Regions from separate parts of the Janthinobacterium sp. GW821-FHT03C08 genome, predicted to be linked through region 3. Evidence: predicted binding sites of a transcription regulator. Region 3 holds the regulator's gene; each other region holds the start of a gene.
What was found. The regulator HrcA, encoded in region 3, represses chaperone genes, less so after heat shock. The targets are predictions, from matches to a motif close to TTAGCACTCNNNNNNNNNGAGTGCTAA.
Positions count from the first base shown of each region.

Region 1 (7,010 bases), on a different contig from region 3:
GCCGGTGGCGCGCCACAGGGCGCGGGCGCCAGCCATGTTACGGCCGTGGGTGGTGGTGCGGGAGCGGTATTGCGGCATGATGGGGTCCTTCCAAGGATGATTGATGCCTGGCTGCGCGGGTTTGCAACAAAACCCTGCGTGCAGTGGGGGTACGCCAGATTGCCTTGCGCGCGCGCCACTGTCAAATATATGATGCACGTGTCTGTGATTCATTTTGCATATCACAGCAATCAATCAGCATGGAAACGCCTATGCATCTTGAATTGCGCCAGCTGCGCTATTTCGTCACCGTCGCCGAGGAACTGCACTTCGGCCGCGCCGCCGCGCGCCTGCACATGACGCAGCCGCCCCTGTCGCAGACCATCATGGCCCTGGAAGAACTGCTGGGCGCCCCCCTGTTCCTGCGCACGCGGCGCGAAGTGCAGCTGACGCCGGCAGGCACGGCCCTGCTGCCCGAGGCGCGCCGCCTGCTGGCCCAGGCGCAGGACTTGCCCGCGCTGGTGCAGCGGGCCGCACAGGGCGAGGCGGGACGTTTGAGCCTGGCGTTTGTCTCCTCGGCCGACTACAGCGTGCTGCCGCCCCTGCTGCGCGCTTACCAGACGGCCTATCCGCAGGTGCAGATCCAGTTGCAGGAGGCCACCTCCGACCTGCAGCTCGATGAATTGCTGGCCGGGCGCACGGATGCGGGCCTGCTGATCCCGCCCCTGCCCGAGAAGGCGAAGGGGGAACTCGACTACCTGCCCGTGCTGGCCGAGCCGCTGGTGCTGGCCGCGCCGTCCGGCCTCGACGTATTGACCACGCCGGGCCCCGTGCGGCTGCGCGACGTGCCGCCCCTGCCCCTGATCCTCTTCCCGCGCGCCATCTCGCCCGCCCTGCACGACGCGATACTGGGCGTCTTCCGCGCGGCCGGCATCACACCGCAGATCGGCCAGGAAGCCATCCAGATGCAGACCATCGTCAGCCTCGTCTCGGCTGGCATGGGCATCGCGCTTGTGCCACAATCGGTATCGAATCTGATGCGCCCGGGCGTAGAATACAGGCCGCTGCAGGACGCCACCCCGCTGGTGGAAACGGGCCTGGCCTGGCGCCGCGACAATCCGTCGGCCGTGCTGCAAGGCTTTCTGGCGCTGCTGCGCCAGCAGATAAGCGATGCTGGTCAATAAATTAAGTGGCCGCTAAGGCAAAAAAGCGCTGGCGCCCCCATACTACGCAACCTTGGCTTTAAATAAAGAAAGAAACTCCATGCTGATACACCCGATGCCCAATCCGATAGCCATCCAGATCGGCCCGCTCGCCGTGCACTGGTACGGCCTGATGTACGTGCTGGCCTTTGCCCTGTTCATTATCCTGGGCCGGGTGCGCATCAAGCAGCCGCATATCGCCAGGCTGGGCTGGCAGAAGGAGGATCTCGACGACATGCTGTTCTACGGCATGCTGGGCGTGGTGATCGGCGGACGCCTGGGCGAAGTGCTGTTCTACCGTCCCGAATATTTCATGCACAATCCGCTCGAGATCTTCATGGTCTGGCATGGCGGCATGTCCTTCCATGGCGGCTTCCTCGGCGTCATCCTGGCCATGTACCTGTGGAGCCGCAAGGCGGGCCGCAACCTGTTCGACGTGCTCGACTTCATCGCGCCACTGGTGCCGCTCGGCTACGCAGCCGGCCGCCTGGGCAACTTCATCAATGCCGAACTGCCGGGCCGCATCGCGCCGGAAACCCTGCCGTGGGCCATGCAATGGCCGGGCATTCCGTATCCCGTGCACCCGTCGCCCATCTACCAGATGCTGGTCGATGGCATTTTGGTATTCATCATCCTGTGGCTGTATGCGCGCAAGCAGCGCCCCCGCATGGCCGTGGGCGCCATGTTCACCCTGCTGTACGGCTGCGCGCGCTTCTTCACGGAATACTTCCGCACGCCGGACTGGGAAGTCGTGTGGCTGGGCGTGCCGATCACGTCGGGCCAGATGCTGTCCCTGCCGATGATCGTGGGCGCCATCGTGCTGCTCGTGTGGGCGTACAAGAGCCAGGTGATGGGCACGCCGCCCACCAAGGCGCGCGCGGCCTGAAGGGCGATCAGCCCAGTAGTTTGCTTGTAATCACTTTCCATTGCGCCGGCGTCACCGGCGTGATGGACAGCCGGCTGCCCTTCTTGAGCAGCAGCATGTCTTCCAGTTCCGGCATCTGGCGCATCTCGGACAGGGGCAGCAGCGCCGTCTTCTTCACGCCCCGCACGTCGACGCTGATCCAGCGCGGCTGCTCAGGCGTGGCCTTCGGGTCGAAATACTTTCCCCCCTCTTCAAACTGGCTGTGATCGGGATACGCCGTGCTGGCCACTTCGGCCACGCCCGCCACGCCCGGCTGCGGGCAGCTGGAGTGGTAGAACAGCACGCCGTCGCCCACCTGCATGCCATCGCGCATGAAGTTGCGCGCCTGGTAGTTGCGCACGCCAAACCACGGCAGGGTGTGCCCGGGCGCGGCCATCAGGTCGTCGATGCTCACTTCATCGGGTTCCGATTTCATCAGCCAGTACTGTGTCATTGCATTCCCCAGGTCAGATAGTCAAAGCGACAGGCGTAAAAAAACGGCTGCGCATGCTGATGCTGCAACCGTTTTTTGTACTGCAAATTGGGCCCCGCCTGTGCCGCTATGCCGGCATCCCGAACCAAACGGTTCAAGGTGGTCACGTTAGTTCAATTTCGGGTTCGTCGAACGAGCGACGCTCACTCCCATCAAACAAAATTCGCAACCGATGCGCATAAATGGTTCAAGGAATATATGGCAATCGCGAACACCGCAGGGTAGACGCAAGTTTACTCCTTAGTCCGCGCATCGCAAAGACAAATCGTACCGTGCCCGCCTAAAAAAGGTTTTCCTGGGGCGTCAATGCGCTGTCCAGGACGGTGTGCATGGCCGAGATTTTCTGCTTCACTTCCAGGATGGTCAATTCCGACAGCGGCCCTTGCGGCGACTTCACGGAGAGAAACTCTGCCGCCACGCCCAGGGCGGCCAGCACGGCGATGCGGTCATTGCCCTTGACCTTGCCCGCGTCGCGGATGGCTTTCATCTTGCTGTCGAGATAGATCGCCGCTTCGCGCAGCGCGCGCTCTTCGCCATCGCGGCACACCATGCTGTAGGCCTGGCCCATGATATTGACATCGACACGCGGCATTACGCTTCCTTCCCGTTCTCGGCACTGTAGGCACCGGCTTCCGAGGCGGCTTGCTCCAGGCCAGCCTGCACCAGTTCCGGGATTTTTTCCAGCAAGGCTTCCACCCGCTCCTGCGCCTCGCGCATGCGCTGCACGTACTGCGCATTGTCGGCGGACAGCGCGGCATTGTCCTTGCGCAATTGCGCGTTTTCACGACGCAGCGCATGGGTCATTTCGGCCAGCAGGCCTATTTTGTCGGATAATTCGTTGAATTCGGAAATCATCCCGCCACTATAGGGCGGACGCTCCATGGGCGTCAATCGAATCACGCCGCTGTCACACATATTTACATCAATGCAGGGCAGTTGGCGGACAATACACACTTTTTCCGGCGCTTTTCGCCAAGTGCGCGCATCTGCCGGCGCCGCGATGGCAGCGTGTTACTCGTCGACGTAATCGGGTTCGATATCCAGTCCGCCATAGCGGTTTTCGCAAGAACGGCGCACCAGCGTCTGTTGTCCGCCCTTGCCGTCAAGCACCATCGTCAAGTCGCGGCAAGTCTGGCGGTAGCTGCCAGGCTTGGCGTCCGTCCCCGAGGGCGTCAGGCGCACTGCCAGCGGCGCCGCATTGCCCAGTCCCTTGTTGCTCCACTGGCGGCTCTTGCCATCCTCTTCATCCTTCAGGGTGCGCACGGCCGCCTTCAGCAGCGCGGCCCGCTCCTGCGCATTCAGCGCGGCCACCGTCACGTCCGACAGGAAGGGCGGATACGCGACGGGCGCCGCGTCCTTGCCCTGCACATCCCACTTGCCGCTGCTCTGCGAGCAGGTGCGCCGGCTCAGGTCCTGCGTTTTACCGGCCGCCGTGACGACGAATTTCAGGTCGCGGCACATGTGCGCCTTCAGGCTGTGCTCCGTCATGCCGGAATTGCTGAAGTTATACGTGACCTTCACCAGCACGCCGCTGTCGCCGCCGTTGTCCCACAGGTGCGCTTCCTGGTCGTCATCGTCCTTGTTGAGGTCATTGAACAGGTCGTTCAGCAGCATTTCCTTTTCCAGCGGCGTCAGGGCCGCGACCGTGATCTCGTCGGCGATGGTGCGGGGTTGCGCGGCGGCATTGCCCAGCAGGGCGAAGCCGAGGGTGCAGGCGGCCAGCAGGCGCGGCGCGGAAACGTGGAACAGGGAAGGCATGGCGTTCTTTCTAACGGATAAGGGGATAAGGCGATGTTTGATATGCAATTACAATCATCTTATCAAATTCCATAGCAAAACTCCGTTACCCTTGCGTACAGGAACAGCCCCCTGCCGGCAAGCATGCTAGAGTCAGGTTTACTGCTGACGCCCGGGGACAAGGCTTGTCACAGCGCAAACCTTGTGCGAATGCAGGCTGCACAGTTCTTCCAAGCTTATGTTCCCTTCGAATAAGCCCTTGAAGTTGCCCCCTACCGTCCCTATAATTAGCACTCGTTAGTAGAGAGTGCTAACAAACTCTTTCGTAGCAATCCTCAGGAAATGATGGTGCTTGTCAGGCAACAGCAGGGAACGCTACGCGGCGGGCGACGCCGCGATGCACCACTGCCTGGCGCCAGCGGGCGCACGATGACCGGGGGTTTGCTTGACCGTTGCGGGCCGTTTTCAACGGCGGCCATTGAAAGCACGCCTGGCGCTGTGCCAGGCATGTCTTCATTCAGCAACACTTATCCATTGAACTTTAAGGAGTTTTGTATGAATCTGCGCCCATTGAACGATCGCGTCATCGTCAAACGCCTCGACCAGGAAACCAAGACTGCGTCCGGCCTCATCATTCCTGATGCAGCTGCTGAAAAACCGGATCAAGGCGAAGTCCTTGCCGTAGGCAATGGCAAGATTCTCGACGACGGCAAAGTCCGTCCTCTGGATGTCAAAGTGGGCGACCGCGTCCTGTTCGGCAAGTACGCTGGCCAAACCGTCAAGGTTGACGGCGATGAGCTGCTGGTCATGCGCGAAGAAGACATCATGGCGATCGTCGTCAAGTAATTGTTTCCACGTTTTAGATAACTCATTCCGAAATTTCTGGAGAATTGAACATGGCAGCTAAAGAAGTAGTATTCGGCGACGCAGCGCGCGCCAAGATGGTCGAAGGCGTCAATATCCTCGCCAACGCAGTCAAAGTCACCCTGGGCCCGAAAGGCCGCAACGTGGTCCTGGAGCGCTCGTTCGGCGCCCCTACCGTCACCAAGGATGGTGTATCGGTAGCGAAAGAAGTTGAACTCAAAGACAAGCTCATGAACATGGGCGCGCAAATGGTCAAGGAAGTTGCTTCCCGCACCAGCGACAACGCCGGCGACGGCACCACCACCGCCACCGTGCTGGCACAAGCCATCGTGCGCGAAGGCATGAAGTTCGTTGCCGCCGGCATGAACCCGATGGACCTGAAGCGCGGTATCGACAAGGCCGTTGCCGCCACCGTGGAAGAACTGGCGAAAATCGCCCGTCCTTGCACCACCACCAAGGAAATCGCCCAGGTTGGCGCGATCTCGGCGAACTCGGACTACTCGATCGGCGAGCGTATCGCTGAAGCGATGGAAAAAGTCGGCAAGGAAGGCGTCATCACCGTTGAAGACGGCAAGTCGCTGAACGACGAGCTGGACATCGTGGAAGGCATGCAGTTCGACCGCGGCTACCTGTCGCCTTACTTCATCAACAACCAAGAGAAGCAAGTTGCCGTTCTGGACAGCCCATTCGTGCTGCTGTGCGACAAGAAAATCTCGAACATCCGTGACCTGCTGCCGGTACTGGAACAAGTCGCGAAAGCCGGCCGTCCACTGCTGATCATCGCCGAAGACATCGAAGGCGAAGCGCTGGCGACCCTGGTGGTGAACAACATCCGCGGCATCCTGAAAACCTGCGCAGTGAAAGCACCAGGCTTCGGCGACCGCCGCAAAGCCATGCTGGAAGACATCGCTGTCCTGACGGGCGGCCAGGTGATCGCTGAAGAAGTCGGCCTGACCCTGGAAAAAGTGACCCTGGCCGAACTGGGCCAGGCAAAGCGCATCGAAGTGGGCAAGGAAAACACCATCGTCATCGATGGCGCCGGCGAAGCTGCCTCGATCGAAGCACGCGTGAAACAAGTGCGTGTCCAGATCGAAGAAGCGACCTCGGACTACGACCGTGAAAAACTGCAAGAGCGCGTGGCCAAACTGGCTGGCGGCGTTGCCGTGATCAAGGTTGGCGCAGCCACCGAAGTCGAAATGAAAGAGAAAAAAGCCCGCGTTGAAGATGCACTGCACGCTACCCGCGCTGCCGTGGAAGAAGGCATCGTGCCAGGCGGCGGCGTAGCCCTGCTGCGCGCACGCGCCAACATCGCGATCAAGGGCGACAATCCTGACCAGGACGCCGGCATCAAGATCGTCCTGCGCGCCATGGAAGAGCCACTGCGCATGATCGTGCAAAACGCTGGCGAAGAAGCGTCGGTCGTCGTGGCAGCCGTACTGGCCGGCTCCGGCAACTACGGCTACAACGCTGCCAACGGCACGTATGGCGACATGGTGGAAATGGGCGTCCTGGACCCAGCCAAAGTGACCCGTTCGGCGCTGCAAAACGCCGCTTCGATCGCTTCGCTGATGCTGACGACCGACTGCATGGTCTGCGAAATCGCTGACGACAAGGCAGCCGGCGGCATGGGCGGCGGCATGGGTGGTATGGGCGGCATGGGCGGCATGGACGGCATGATGTAATGTCCTGCGGCCAGTCGCGCAGGCGACGGCGCACCTGGCCGCATACGCCGGGACAGGGCTGGCAGGCCAAAAGCTGCCAGCGCCTTCCCGGCGGCCCCGAAAGCCACCTTCCACGGAAGGTGGCTTTTTTTCGTCTTACTTTTCAGCAA
Region 1 is NZ_JBWKUP010000001.1:78,073-85,082, forward strand. Features, by position in the region: gene ilvD (dihydroxy-acid dehydratase) at 1-78, opposite strand, end outside; gene AC07VL_RS00360 (LysR family transcriptional regulator) at 252-1,163, shown strand; gene lgt (prolipoprotein diacylglyceryl transferase) at 1,243-2,067, shown strand; gene AC07VL_RS00370 (EVE domain-containing protein) at 2,075-2,539, opposite strand; RNA gene ssrS (6S RNA) at 2,627-2,804, opposite strand; gene AC07VL_RS00380 (cell division protein ZapA) at 2,859-3,170, opposite strand; gene AC07VL_RS00385 (DUF904 domain-containing protein) at 3,170-3,433, opposite strand; gene AC07VL_RS00390 (hypothetical protein) at 3,590-4,336, opposite strand; gene groES (co-chaperone GroES) at 4,871-5,161, shown strand; gene groL (chaperonin GroEL) at 5,212-6,861, shown strand.
Region 1: groES (co-chaperone GroES) is a predicted target of HrcA. The motif match lies at 4,603-4,629, and genes of this name have one in related genera.

Region 2 (7,010 bases), on a different contig from region 3:
GAACTGGTGCGCATGAACGAGGGCGAGCGGCATGCCGTAGCAAAACAGGTGCTGGCGCGCGCGCTGGACCGGGTGGACCTGGCGCGCCTGCATGGACGGGTGATGCAGATTGCCGGCGACCGCGTTCCCGGCAGCGCCGCGCAGCTGAACGAAGCGATTTTTGAGCTGCCCCTGTTCGCCATGGCGGACTTGCTGGGCTTTGCGCCAGCACAATGGCCGGCACTGGCCGCCTGGACGCGCGACTTTGTCGCCTGTTTGTCGCCGCTGAGCAATGGAGGACAATTGGCCAGCGCGCAGCAAGCGGCCGATGCCCTCTTGCACGGTTTTAGCGTGTTGCTGCGCGAGGGGGATGCCTTGCCCGGCAGCTTGCTGCACGACATCGTGGCCGAGGCGGATGCCATGGGGGACGGCCTGCTGGCCAACCTCGTGGGCTTGCTGTCGCAGACCTGCGACGCCACGGCCGGTTTGCTGGGCAATGCCATCGTTGCCTTGCGCGCGCAGCCGGAGTTATCGACCCAGTTGCGTGCCGCGCCCCGGCGATGGCCGGCCATGCTGCGCGAGGTGGTTCGGCATGATCCCGCCATCCACAACACGCGCCGCTACACGGCCGATGCCGTGGAGTTGTTCGGCGTGCGCATACCGGCCGGGCAGATGATCGTCGTCGTGCTGGCCAGCGCCGCCCGGGTGGCGTCAGGTTTTGGCCATGGCCGCCACGCCTGTCCGGGCCAGTCCATCGCGCAGACCATCGCCACGGCTTGCCTGCAGGCATGGGCCGATGGGCTGGAACACATGCCGCTGGGCTGGTCGTACCGGCCTTCGCAAAATGCCCGCATCCCCCTCTTCAGCACTGGAGAAACAGCATGATTGCCGTGATCTTTGAAGTGTGGCCCAGCGCCGATGGGCGCCAGGAGTACCTGGACCTGGCCGCCGCGCTGCGGCCCTTGCTCGACGAGGTCGATGGTTTTATTTCCATCGAGCGCTTCAGCAGCCTGAGCGAGCCAGGCAAATTGCTGTCGCTGTCTTTCTTTCGCGACGAAGCGTCGCTGGCGCAGTGGCGGCAGCTGGAAGCGCACCGGGCGGCGCAGTCGGCCGGCCGGCACGGCGTGTTCGACGATTACCGGCTGCGCATCGCCGGCGTGGTGCGCGATTACGGCATGCTGGAGCGGCAGCAGGCGCCCGCCGACAGCCAGCGCCGCCACGGTATTTAGCGGGGCAGCGCGCCCTGCGTAATCTTGACCTTGACCCGGTAGGTGGGCTCGGCTGCGTCGAGGGCGGGCGGCGTGGCCGGGTCGACGTCGAGCAGGGTGAACGTCAGGTGGTTGACGGTGACGGAACTGGCGGCGCCGGGCATGGATTCGGACAAGACGATGTCGGTGGCGCCCGCGCTGTTGAGCAAACTGAAGCTGTAGCTGACGTAGCCTTTCCACACGCACACGGCGCCCTTGCGGCAGCGGCTGTCGTTGACGCGCTCGAGTTTCAGGGTATCGGTGGCCGTGATGGCCACCTGTTCTCCCGGCGAGAGCACGTAGGTGACGCTGCGCGGCGTGTTTTCCGCGTCGCCGGCGCTGCTGGCCGCGCCGCAGCCGGCCAGCACGGCCAGGCAGGCGATGAGCAGGGGCAGGAACAAGCGGCGATACGAGTCATGGAGGTAATGCATGTTTTTTCCTTTCAGATGGCGCGTCCCCGGCGTGGCATCCACGCGTGGGATGAAAATGATAATAACAAAATGATATTTTTCCGGCGCACTCCTGGCGCGCTGCGGATGAATTGACGTGCCGGCCACGCGGCGCGCCGATTACTGCGTAGAATGGCTGTTTTGAAAATCAGGAAACAACCATGAAAAAAACCGACCTGGCCAAAAGCGATGCCAAGAAACTGATGGGAAAGATGCATGTTCCCGGCGCCGGTGCATTCGGTAAGGAAGCGGTGGTCGTCGACCGCCGCGAGCAGCGCAAGCGCGATCAGGCCCTGGGCCTGGTGCCGTTCGCCGTCAAGCTGAACAGCGATCTGGTGTTGCAATTGCAGACCATCGCCAAGGAGCGCGGCGCGGATCTGAATGACGTCGTTGCCGAACTGATCACCAAGGGCTTGGCTGCAGCGTAAGGGCCGACAATGTTTATCTGTTGATAAACATCAAGATTCAAAACTAAAAGGCGCCTTGCGGCGCCTTTTGCATTGCGGCATGGCTTGCGATTACACGTAGGCCGCCAGGGCGCCCTTCATTTTCTTCAGCGCCGCCACTTCGATCTGGCGAATGCGTTCGGCCGATACGCCGAACTCTTCTGCCAGCGCGTGCAGGGTGGCGCCGGAACCGTCGTCGTTGGCCAGCCAGCGCGCTTCGATGATGCGGCGCGAACGGGCGTCCAGCTTGGACAGTGCCGTTTCCAGGCCTTCCGATTGCAAGCGCGTCACTTGTTCCGCTTCCAGCACCTTGGTCGGCTCGCTCTGCTCCGACGACAGGTAGGCGATCGGCGAAAACTTGTCGTCTTCATCGTCGGTCGGCGATTCCAGCGCGATGTCGCGGCCGCTCAAGCGCGTTTCCATCTCGATCACTTCTTCGCGCTTCACGTCGAGCAGCTTGGCCAGCGCATCGATCTGCTTCGGCGTCATCGCGTCCAGGCCCGTCTTGTGGCTGCGCAGATTGAAGAACAGCTTGCGCTGCGCCTTCGTCGTCGCGACCTTGACCAGGCGCCAGTTTTTCAGGATGTACTCATGCATCTCGGCTTTCACCCAGTGCATGGCGTACGACACCAGGCGCACGCCCTGGTCCGGATCGAAGCGTTTCACGGCTTTCATCAAGCCGATATTGCCTTCCTGAATCAGGTCGGCGTGCGGCAAGCCATAGCCCAGATAGCCGCGGGCAATCGAGACCACCAGGCGCAGGTGCGACAGCACCAGCTCTTGCGCGGCGGCCAGGTCATTTTTTTCACGCAGGCGTTTCGCCAGCGAAATTTCTTCGTCGTGGGTCAACATGGGCAGACGATTCACGGCCGAAATATAGGCGTCGATATTGCCCAGATTGCCAGTGAACCCGAGGCCCAGCGCATTACTTTTGGTCGGAACCAATGCGGATGTTGCGGACATCATAGTCATGTTTTCTCCCTCGTAGTCTTGCTGTGTTCCAGTTGGCCACATCACCCGACGTGGCCCGATTGTCTGTTCTGTTTTGCGTATTCGGTCTTGCACTTTGCAGATCGCGGCACCATCTTCATCTGGCGTCCATGGCGGTTCTGCCTTGGTATGTCCCTATATTAGCACTCTCTGCTTGAGAGTGCCAATCGGCACATTTAATCGTCTTGATAGCCTAAATACTATGGCGAATGAATGCTTGATAAATATGTCTGAACAGCGATCTGAACAGCACTGCAGGCCGCTTCACGACAACATGGCCAGTCTACGGCCTCTGGCTGAAGCGAGCCTTAAGAATACTTGCTAAATATCAAGATAACAGCAGATGGGGGGGCGCATGGCGGCACCGCAGGCGCCGCCATGGGAGGGAAGGTCAGTTCAGGCGCGCCAGGTGGCGCTGCACGCAGAGGAAGGCGCCGATCAGGCCCAGGCCGGCGCTCAGGGCCAGCAAGCCAGCCATCGGCAGGGGCGCCAGCGGCACCAGCTGGAATTCAGATGCATACAGGCGGGCAAACTCGGCGATCGCGGTATTGAGCGGCTGCAAGGCCAGCGCCACGGCACCGAGGGCCAGCGCGCCCGCGCACAGGCCCAGCAGGGCGCCCGTGTAATAGAAGGGGCGGTGGATGAAAGTGTCGGTGGCGCCGATCAGTTTCGAGATGCTGATTTCATCGCGCTGCTGCATCACCTGCAGGCGGATGGTATTGAAGACCACGGCGATGACGGCCACGCCCAGGGTAATGGCCAGCAATAGCAGCACCAGGCGCAGCACGCCCAGCAGGGCCGCCAGGCGCTTGACCCAGGCCGAATCGACTTGCGCCGATTCCACGCCGGGCAGGTGGCGCAGCTGTTCCGCCACCGCATCGACGTCCTGCGCTTCGCTGGCGCTGTTGAAGGCATCGAGTTTCAGCACATAGCTGTCGGGCAGGGGATTGTCGCCCAGGGTGCTGAGCACGTCGGCCAGGCCGTTCTTGTTCTTCAGGGTGTCGAGCGCCTGTTCGCGCGGGATGAAGACGATCTTCGCCTTCTGGTCGTGCACGATCTTGCGCATCTCGCCAGCCAGCGCCACGGCCTGCTCGCGCGGCGTGTCGATCTTCAGGAAGACGCTGATTTCCGGGTCGACCGACATCTGTTCCGACATGGGGCGCACATTGTCGAGCATGGTCAAGCCGGCGAACGGCAGCGACAGGGCGATGGCGACGACGACGACGTTCAATAAAAAGCCGCCCGGCGACTTGCGCAGGTGGATCAGCGCCGAACCGAGCGCGAAGCGGTGTTGACGGAACCAGCCCCTCATGCGCGTTCTCCTTCGCCATCATCCACGCCGGGCGCGAAATCGGGGTCGGGCGGGGCGAACACGGGCGCCTGCGTGGCCTTGTCGATGGCGACCAGCTGGCCGTTCTTCAGGTGGATCACGCGGGCGGCGGCGTCGAGCATCTGTTCGTCATGGCTGGAAATAAGGCAGGTCACGCCCACGGAATGGAAGGCCTTCAGGGCATCGAGCACCTTGTCGGCGCTGGCGCGGTCCAGATTGGCCGTCGGTTCGTCGGCCAGGATGATCTGCGGCCGGTTGACGATGGCGCGCGCGATCGACACGCGCTGCTGCTCGCCGCCCGACAGCGACAGCGGGCGCGCGAGGGCGCGGTCGAGCAGGCCCACCTTGTCCAGCGCGGCGCGCGCGCGCTGCTCGGCGGCCACTTTATGCGCGCCGACCACCAGCAGCGGCAGCATGACGTTGGCCAGGATGGAGCGGTCGTTGAGCAGTTTCTGCTGCTGGAAGATCAGGCCCATGTTGCGGCGCAGGAAGGGCACGCCGGCCGGCTTGAGCTTGGCCATGTCCTGCCCATTGACGATCAGCTTGCCCGACGTGGGGCGTTCCATGGCGGCGATCATTTTCAGCAAGGTGGATTTGCCGGCGCCGGACGGGCCGGCCAGGAAGACCAGCTCGCCCTTGGCAATATTCAGCGAAATGTCGCTGAGCGCCACTGCGTCGGAGGTGTATTGCTTGGAGACGTGCTGAAATTCAATCATGTAGGGGCTTATCCGAGCAGCGCTTCGACAAATTCGGCAGCCACGAAGGGCTGCAAGTCTTCAATTTTCTCACCGATGCCGATGAAATACACGGGCACGGGGCGCACGCGGGCAATCGCCGCCAGCACGCCGCCCTTGGCGGTGCCGTCCAGCTTGGTGATCACCAGGCCGCTCAGCTGCAGGGCATCGTCGAAGGCCTTGACCTGGGTCAAGGCGTTCTGGCCCGTGTTGCCGTCGATGACGAGCAGGGTTTCATGCGGCGCGCCATCCATGCCCTTGCCGATCACGCGCTTGATTTTCTTCAATTCTTCCATCAGGTGCAACTGCGTCGGCAGGCGGCCCGCCGTGTCGACCATGACCACGTCGATGCCGCGCGCCTTGGCCGACTGCACCGAGTCGTAGGCCACGGCGGCCGGGTCGCCCGATTCCTGGGAAATCACGGTGACGTTGTTGCGCTCGCCCCACACCATCAGCTGCTCGCGCGCGGCGGCGCGGAAGGTGTCGCCGGCGGCCAGCAGCACGGACTGCTTGTTCGACTGCATGTGCTTGGCCAGCTTGCCGATGGTGGTGGTCTTGCCGGCGCCATTCACGCCGGAAATCATCATCACCAGCGGCTTGTGGCGGCCCAGCTCGAAGCGCTTTTCCAGCGGTAGCAAGAGGTCGATGAGCAGCACTTTCAGGGCGGCCTTGACGGCGGCGGCGTCGAGCAACTTGTCTTCCTTGACCTTTTTCTTCAGTTCCGTGAGCAGGAACTCGGTGGCGTCGATGCCCGCGTCGGACATCAGCAGCGCCGCTTCCAGCTCCTCGTACAGGGCCTCGTCGATCTTCGCGCCGACGAACAGCACGGACAGGGTGTTCGAGGTTTTGGAGAGGCCCGCCTTCAGGCGCGTCATCCACGATCTTTTCTCGGGTTCGGCGGCCACGATCACGGGCACGACTTCGGCCGGCGCGCCAGTCAATGGCGCGGCCGGTGCAGCGGATGCTGGCGCGGCAGGCGGCGTGGCGGCGGGAGGGACGAGGGGCTCGGCTGGCGCGGCCTCGGGGGCGACGGGTTTTTTCTTGAAGAAACTAAACATGGATGTGTGGTGGCGGGTGCTGACCTTAGGCCCGGCGGCGCCGGACACTGTTGATCCGGCTATTCTACCAGAGCGCGCCCGGCGCTTCATGCTTTACTGTTCGATTGGCAACATTGCGCGGGTATCCACGGAGATCGCCGCAGTTCCCTCGCGTTTAATGGGTTTGCAGGGCATCCATCTGATGGCGGCGGCGCCAGTCGGCGATGCTTTCCTCGACTTGCCGCAAGTCCAGCACGTGCAGGAAGGGTGGCGGGCGGCGCGACAGGGCGGGGCTGCGTCCGCCGGCCCACAATTCCATGCTTGGAGGCAAGCTTGCATGCAGCTGCTGCAGGCTGTCGCGCGTCTGCCTTTGCTTGCTGGCGCTGGAAAACGACAGCGCCACGATATCGGCCCGCTGCGCGCGCGCGGCCGCGACGATGTCCGTCAGCGGGGTTTCCACGCCCAGCGACATGCAGTGCGCGCCGGCCGCTGCGCACAGCGCCTCGGCCATCAGCAGGCCCAGGCCATGGCGTTCCTGCGGCAGGGTGCTGAGGACGATGCGCGGCGTACGCGTGCTGGGGCTGCTTTGCTGCGGCAATGAAAAAATCGCGTGGCGCATCACCGTCTGCAGGGTTTCGCTATACAGGTGTTCCTCGTACACGGCCAGCTCGCCGCAGGCCCACGCCTCGCCCACCATGCCGGTGAGGGGGGCGATGACGTCGATGGTGAACGATTTCAGACCCAGCACGGCCAGCGCCTGGCGCAGGGCGTCGCCCAATTCCGCCATCTGGTGGCCGC
Region 2 is NZ_JBWKUP010000011.1:199,183-206,192, forward strand. Features, by position in the region: gene AC07VL_RS17680 (cytochrome P450) at 1-864, shown strand, start outside; gene AC07VL_RS17685 (antibiotic biosynthesis monooxygenase family protein) at 861-1,208, shown strand; gene AC07VL_RS17690 (hypothetical protein) at 1,205-1,657, opposite strand; gene AC07VL_RS17695 (hypothetical protein) at 1,837-2,103, shown strand; gene rpoH (RNA polymerase sigma factor RpoH) at 2,194-3,087, opposite strand; gene ftsX (permease-like cell division protein FtsX) at 3,503-4,423, opposite strand; gene AC07VL_RS17710 (cell division ATP-binding protein FtsE) at 4,420-5,157, opposite strand; gene ftsY (signal recognition particle-docking protein FtsY) at 5,166-6,233, opposite strand; gene AC07VL_RS17720 (MerR family transcriptional regulator) at 6,388-7,010, opposite strand, start outside.
Region 2: rpoH (RNA polymerase sigma factor RpoH) is a predicted target of HrcA. The motif match lies at 3,252-3,278, and genes of this name have one in related genera.

Region 3 (7,010 bases):
AACATGATGGCCGTCTTTTCGGCGGCGGCGGCAATGGCCGCCTTGCCCGCGTCATCGAAACCGGTGGTGCCGATGATCATCTTGATGCCGTGTTCGGCGCAATACGCCAGGTGCTCCAGGGTGCCTTCGGGGCGCGTGAAGTCGATCAGGAAATCGGCGTTCGCCAGGCCCTTGGCCAGGTCGGACTGCGTCAGCACGCCTGCCGGCTTGCCCAGGAAGGCAGCGGCATCCTGCCCGATCGTCGGCGAACCGGCGCGGTCGAGGGCGCCTGCCAGGATGGCGTCCGGCGCATTGCTGACCGCTTCGATCAGGATATGGCCCATGCGGCCGCTGGCGCCAGCGATGGCAATTTTCAGTTCAGTCATTATTTTCTCTTACAGCTACTTATTTGGTGGGTTCGACAGCGGGCGCCGGTGCAGCTTCGGCGGCAGGCGCAGGGGTCACCTCAGGCTTGCTCACAGGAATGGCGGGCGCGGCATCGGCCGGGACCGGCACGGCGCTGGGCGCCACGGGCGACGGCACGGCAGCGGCTGGCACATCGGCCTTGGCCACCTTGGCGAACGGCGACGGGCCGGCGATGCGGTCGATGTATTCTTTCTCTGTCGGCAAGTTGCCGCCTTCGAAACGGGCGACCTTGCCCTCCTTGTCAAAGAACACGATCACGCGGCTGCTGGTGGTTTCGCCATTGCCCCGCGCCAGGCGGAAAGGATAATCCCAGCGGTCGGCATGGAAGATATCGGTCAGCAGCGACGTGCCGAGGATGAAGCGCACCTGGTCGCGCGTCATGCCGACTTTCAGCTGGGCCAGCATCTCTTCGGAGATAAAGTTGCCTTGCTGAATGTCAGGACGGTAGGGCGAGAAAAACCACATGAATTTCTGCAGTGGCGTGACGGTGGTCGTTTGCGCGCCCTGTTCCGGGACGACTTCCTTGCCTTCCTTCAGCGTCACCGCCGGCTTTTCGCCGAGGATGCCGCGGCTGGCACAGCCGGACGCCAGCAGCGCAACACAGACCATGCCTGCCACGACTGGGGCTCGAAAGGAAAGACGGTGCCAGAGAGATGGCAATACAGCCGGTGTTACGCGCATAAATGACCTCAATTTGATGAACAAAACGCCAGGAGTGACCGGCCAGCCAAAAAATGCATATTTTGGCACTCCCCGCTAAAACGCTATATGATAAAGCACCTGACCCACATACGAGCAACAAACATGAGTAACAATCCTAGTGATCTCAAGGCAAGCGGCCTGAAAGCGACCCTGCCACGGCTGAAGATACTCGATATCTTCCAGAGTAGCCCGGTACGCCACCTGACAGCGGAAGACGTCTACAAGATTCTGCTGGCCGACAATATGGATGTCGGCTTGGCAACTGTCTACCGTGTCCTGACGCAATTCGAACAAGCCGGCTTGCTTAACCGCAACCATTTTGAAACCGGCAAGGCGATTTTCGAGCTCAACGAAGGTTCCCACCACGACCATCTGGTGTGCCTCGATTGTGGCCGGGTCGAAGAATTCTTCGACGAAGACATCGAAATCCGCCAGCAAAAAGTGGCGGAAGAACGCGGTTTCAAGATCGCCGAACACGCCCTGGCCATCTACGGCAATTGCATCAAGACGGCCTGCCCGCATAAAACAGCCTGATCTGTGCCGGCCGCATCCGCAAGGGAAAGGCCGGCAGGGCGATCAATGATGGCTCAGCGCGTTCGACAGTAATTTCGCCGTGATATCGACAATCGGGATGACCCGCTCGTATGCCATGCGGGTCGGCCCGATCACTCCCAACGTTCCCACGATCTTGCCGTTGACTTCATACGGCGCCGTCACCACGCTCATTTCATCCATCGGCACGAGGTTCGATTCGCCGCCGATGAAAATCTGCACGCCCGTCGCCTTGCTCGACACGTCAAGCAGCTGCATCAGGCCCGTCTTTTGCTCGAACATGTCGAACATCTGGCGCAGCGAACTCATGTTCGATGACAGGTCGCTCACGCTGAGCAGGTTGCGCTCACCGGAAATGACCATGTCGTCGCTGTGGTCGGCCATCGCTTCGCTGCCCGCTTCCACGGCAGCCTGCATCAGGCTGCCCATGTCGTCGCGCAACTGGCGCAGTTCGCCCTGCAGGCGCACGCGCACGGCATCGAACGACAGGCCGCCATAATTCTGGTTGATGTAGTTGGCCGACTGCACCAGCTGCGCCGGCGTGTAGTCGGCCTCCGTCAGCAATAAACGGTTCTGCACGTCGCCGCCCGGGGCGACGATGACGAGCAGGATGCGTTTTTCCGACAGGCGCAGGAATTCGATCTGCTGGAACACGGATTCGCGGCGCGGACTGAGCACGACCCCGGCAAACTGCGACAGCGAGGACAGCATCTGCGCCGCATTGGCGATGGTGCGTTGCGGCGTCTGCAGGCGCAGGGGCGATTCCACCAGGTGCTCGTCCAGGTGCTTGACGGTCAGCAAGGTGTCGACAAAGATACGGTAGCCGCGCGGCGTGGGGATGCGTCCGGCCGAGGTATGCGGGCTGGCCACATAGCCGAGCTCTTCCAGGTCGGCCATGATGTTGCGGATGGTGGCCGGCGACAGGTCGAGGCCGGAAATCTTCGACAAGGCGCGCGAACCGACCGGCAGGCCGTCGGCGATATATCGCTCGACCAGGGCTTTCAGCAGGGTTTGGGCACGTGTATCGAGTTGCATGATGATTAGTTAAGCAAGTATTCTTTAAGCAAGTGTTCTTTTAGGCAAGCGGCCAAGAAAGCGGCCGAACGCGCAGCAACAGCGCCTATTATGCACGTTCGTCGGCCGGGCGGCGATCAATCTTCCAGTTGCTGGCGTAGCCACAGCAGCAATTCGTCAAAGTTGGCGCAGATGGCGTCGGGCCGCACGCCGGCCGCCAGATGCGCATCGCTGCCCTTGCGGTTCATCCACACGGCCCGCATGCCCGCCCCCTGCGCCCCCGTCACGTCGAAATACAGGTCGTCGCCCACGTACACAGCCTCGTGCGGCGCCACGCCCAGCGCGGCACAGCCGGCCAGGAAGATGCTGGCATCGGGCTTGGCCACGCCAAAATCGCTGGCCGCGATCGATACCTTGAAATGCTGCGCCAGGCCGATAATTTCAAGATCCGCATTGCCGTTCGAGATGGAGCCGACCAGCATGCGCTGCCGCATCCAGGCCAGGCCAGGCAGGACGTCGTCGAACGGCTGGACGCGGTTGCGCGCGGCCAGGAATTGCCGGATGGCGCCATCGACGAGGGCGGGGTCCTCTCCCGCCGCTTCGAAAGCGCTCAGCAGGCCGGCGCGGCGCAGTTCGATCAGGTTGCCATGAAAATGCGGCTGCGCATTGAGCATGGCCAAACGGTGCTGGCGCAGCACTTCGATGGAGAACTGCTGGGCCACTTTGGGCGCGTGCGCGGCCAGCCAGTCGTGCAACAGGGTTTCGGCGGCGGCGATCACGGGCGCGATGGGCCACAGGGTATCGTCGAGGTCGAACAGGATGGCCTTCGGCGGCACGGCAGGCGGGACAGGGGCTAGGGGCATGGCATTCACAAAAAAGATGGCGCGCCACGGTGCGCAGCGTGCCTCTATTGTCGCACCGATCGCCGCCGCCGGCATGGCGATGCCCCGGGCAAATGGGGCCAGGCCGGCGCCTCTGGGCGAAAAATTGTTACAGGGAGATACAAGGCAAGATCAATCCGCTTGCCAGATAGACTAAAATAGGCGCCATTCCAATGCGGCGCCAGCGTCCGCGTTGCGCTACCCTACCTAATTCGTTTTGGAGAATGTATGAAAAACTTGTACCTGCGCTCGATGCTGGCGGCGGCTTGCGCCGTCACACTGGCAGCTTGCGGTGGCAGCGGCGGCAATCTGTACCTGGGCGGCCAGGTATACGGCCTGGCAAAAGACGGCCTGATTCTTAAAAACGGTTCGGAAGAGTTGCCGGTCACCTCGGGCGCATCGTCGTTTTACTTCACCAAACTGGTCAGTACCGACGACCGCTACGACATCACCATCGCGCAGCAGCCGAAAGGCGCCGTCTGCACCATCGCCAATGGCAGCGGCAAGGCATCGAGCTACTCCGTGACCACGGCCTCGGTCACCTGCCAGACCAACACCTATGCCCTGAGCGGCACGGTCACGGGCCTGAGCGCCGACGGCCTGACCTTGGTAATTGGCAGCAACGGCACCAGCCCCTTGAAAGGCAGCACCACCTATACCTTCCCGGCGATCGCCGACGGCGCGCCCTACAATATTTCCATACGGACCCAGCCAACCGGCCTGACGTGCCGCTTCCAGGGTTCCACCAGCGCCGACGGCCACGATACGGTTGGCACGATGGGTTCCGCCGCCACGACGGCTGCCACACTCGACTGCACGGCGCCTTAAGCCCTGCGCTCCGTCACTATTTTTTTGGAGAAATACATGAAGTTATCCTTCCTGCGCCCATTCGCCGCGCTGCTGCTGACCCTGGGGCTGGCTGCTTGCGGCGGCAAGGCCACATACGATGTCAGCGGCACCATCACTGGCTTGAACAATAATGGCCTGGTCCTGACCAATGGCGGCGACACCGTCTCGCCCGGCGCCGGCGCCACCAGTTTCACGTTTGCCAAGCGCATCGATTACGGCACCAGCTACGACATCACCGTCACGCAAAATCCTGCCCACATGAGCTGCGGCGTCAGTGGCGGCACCGGTACGGCGGGCCACTATGTGAGCATCCAGGCGCTGGTGACCTGCTCGCAAAACGTGTACACCCTCGGCGGCTCGATCAGCGGCTTGACGGCGGATGGCTTGGTATTAATTAACGGCAACACACAAACCACGGTGGCCAAGGATGCCACGACCTTTGTCATGGGCGGCTCCGTCGCCGATGGCGCCACCTACGGCATCAGCGTCTTCACCCAGCCAACGGGCCTGAAGTGCGTCGTGCAGCCTGGCACCGGCACGGGCACCATGGGCGGCGCCAACGTCACCACGGTACAGATCGCCTGCAATCCAGGCTAAGCTGCACGAATGGCAGCCGCGCCGCGGCTGCCAGGGAGAGATATCATGGAAATCTATAGTTGATATTCCAAAGATAAATTGGAGTTATATGTGGCGATGCAGCATAATGCATCTGTCTCCTCCAACTCTTCCAAGAATTGGATTTAGCCCGCTTTTACCAGCGGGCTTTTTTTTGCCCAAAATTCCTCAGGCAGGCTTGTTCAAGCCCGGCTGCAGCATCTGCACGATGCTGGAGAAATCCTGCTGCGCATAGCCCGCTTGCGCATGCATCTGGTACAGCTGGCGCACCAGCCCGCCCAGGGGCGTGGGGGCGTTCGCCGACAAGGCCGACTGCTGCGCCAGGCCCAGGTCCTTCAGCATCAGCGCCGTGCCGAAGCCGCCGGTGTAGTTGCGCGACGCGGGCGTGCCGTCCATGACGCCGGGCCACGGGTTGTACACTTCCAGGGTCCAGTTGCGGCCCGAACTCTTGGCCATGATGTCGGACAAGACTTTCGGGTCCAGGCCATGCGCCACGCCCAGGTTCAGCGCCTCGGCCGTGCCGGCCATCAAAATGCCTAGCAGCATGTTGTTGCAAATCTTCGCCACCTGGCCCGCCCCCGCCTCGCCCGCATGGAAGATGTTCTTGCCCATCTTTTCCAGCAGGGGCCGCGCCTGCTGCAAGGCCGCTGCGCTGCCGCCGACGATGAAGGTCAGGGTGCCGGCCGCCGCACCCGCCGTGCCGCCCGAAACGGGCGCATCGATCATGGCAAAGCCCCGCTCGCTCGCCGCCTGCGCCACCTGGCGCGCCACGTCGGCGGCAATGGTGCTGCAATCGATGAACAGGGCGCCCGGCTTGGCCGAGTCCAGCACGCCGCCCGCCGCCAGGTACAGTTCCTGCACGTGCTTGTTGGCTGGCAGCATGGTGATGACGGCGTCCGCCGTCTGCACGGCGGCGCTGGCGGATGCGGCCGCCGTGGCGCCCGCCTCGACCAGCGAGGCCACGGTCGCCGGCGCCAGGTCGAATACGGATACGTGGAAGCCGGCGGCCACCAGGTTGCGGGCCATCGGTGCGCCCATGTTGCCCAGGCCGATAAAAGCAATATGTTGCATAAATGTCTCCTCTTCTTCTGTTAATGCAGATCCGCCAAGGGATGCGTGCTCCATGGCGCCTTGAAATAGCCGTCCAGATACGCTGCGCTGACGTCGGCCAGGCTGGCAGGCTGCCAGCGCGGCGCGTTGTCCTTGTCGATCAGCAAGGCGCGCACGCCTTCGCTGAAGTCCCCATGGGCGCAGCATTGCACGGCGACAATCAGTTCCAGCTGGAACACTTGCGCCAGACTCATGTGACGCGTGCGTTCGCGCATGGCCCACACGAGGGCTGCCGAGCTGGGCGCGCCCTTGTCCAGCGAGTGGGCCGCCTTTTGCAGCCAGGCCACATCGCCGTCATAGGCGGCAATGGCGGCCACCACTTCGGGCAAGGTGGGCGCTTGCGTCAGCGCGGCAATGGCGTCGAAGTTGGCGCGCACTTCGGACACGGGCAGCAGGGACGCCGGTGCCGAAAAGCCGCGCAGCAAGCGCCCCAGCTGCTGGTGGTTCGCCTGCGGGCTCGCTTGCCATTGCGCCAGCGCCAGCGCGTCGAGCACCATGGCGCGCTCTTCCTGGCGCAGGAAATAATCGCCCAGGCCTGTAAACAGGGCGTCGGCCGCGTTCAGCGGCGCGCCCGTCAAGCCCAGGAACAGGCCGCTGCGCCCCGGCATGCGGCCCAGGAACCAGCTGCCGCCCACGTCGGGGAACAGGCCGATGGTGATTTCCGGCATGGCGATGCGCGTGCTTTCCGTCACCACACGGTGGCTGGCGCCCGCCATCAGGCCCAGGCCGCCGCCCATGACGATGCCGCCGCCCCATACCAGCAGCGGTTTCGCATACGTATGGATGCGGTGGTCGAGCCGGTATTCCTCGGCAAAGAAGGCCAGCGCCTGCGGATTCGGCACAATGCCAGGCTGTTCAGCCACTGCCCCACGCAGGCTGCGC
Region 3 is NZ_JBWKUP010000003.1:120,101-127,110, reverse strand. Features, by position in the region: gene dapB (4-hydroxy-tetrahydrodipicolinate reductase) at 1-365, opposite strand, end outside; gene AC07VL_RS05040 (outer membrane protein assembly factor BamE) at 385-1,014, opposite strand; gene fur (ferric iron uptake transcriptional regulator) at 1,210-1,641, shown strand; gene hrcA (heat-inducible transcriptional repressor HrcA) at 1,684-2,694, opposite strand; gene AC07VL_RS05025 (HAD family hydrolase) at 2,811-3,536, opposite strand; gene AC07VL_RS05020 (hypothetical protein) at 3,783-4,382, shown strand; gene AC07VL_RS05015 (hypothetical protein) at 4,419-5,000, shown strand; gene mmsB (3-hydroxyisobutyrate dehydrogenase) at 5,187-6,089, opposite strand; gene AC07VL_RS05005 (enoyl-CoA hydratase/isomerase family protein) at 6,110-7,010, opposite strand, start outside.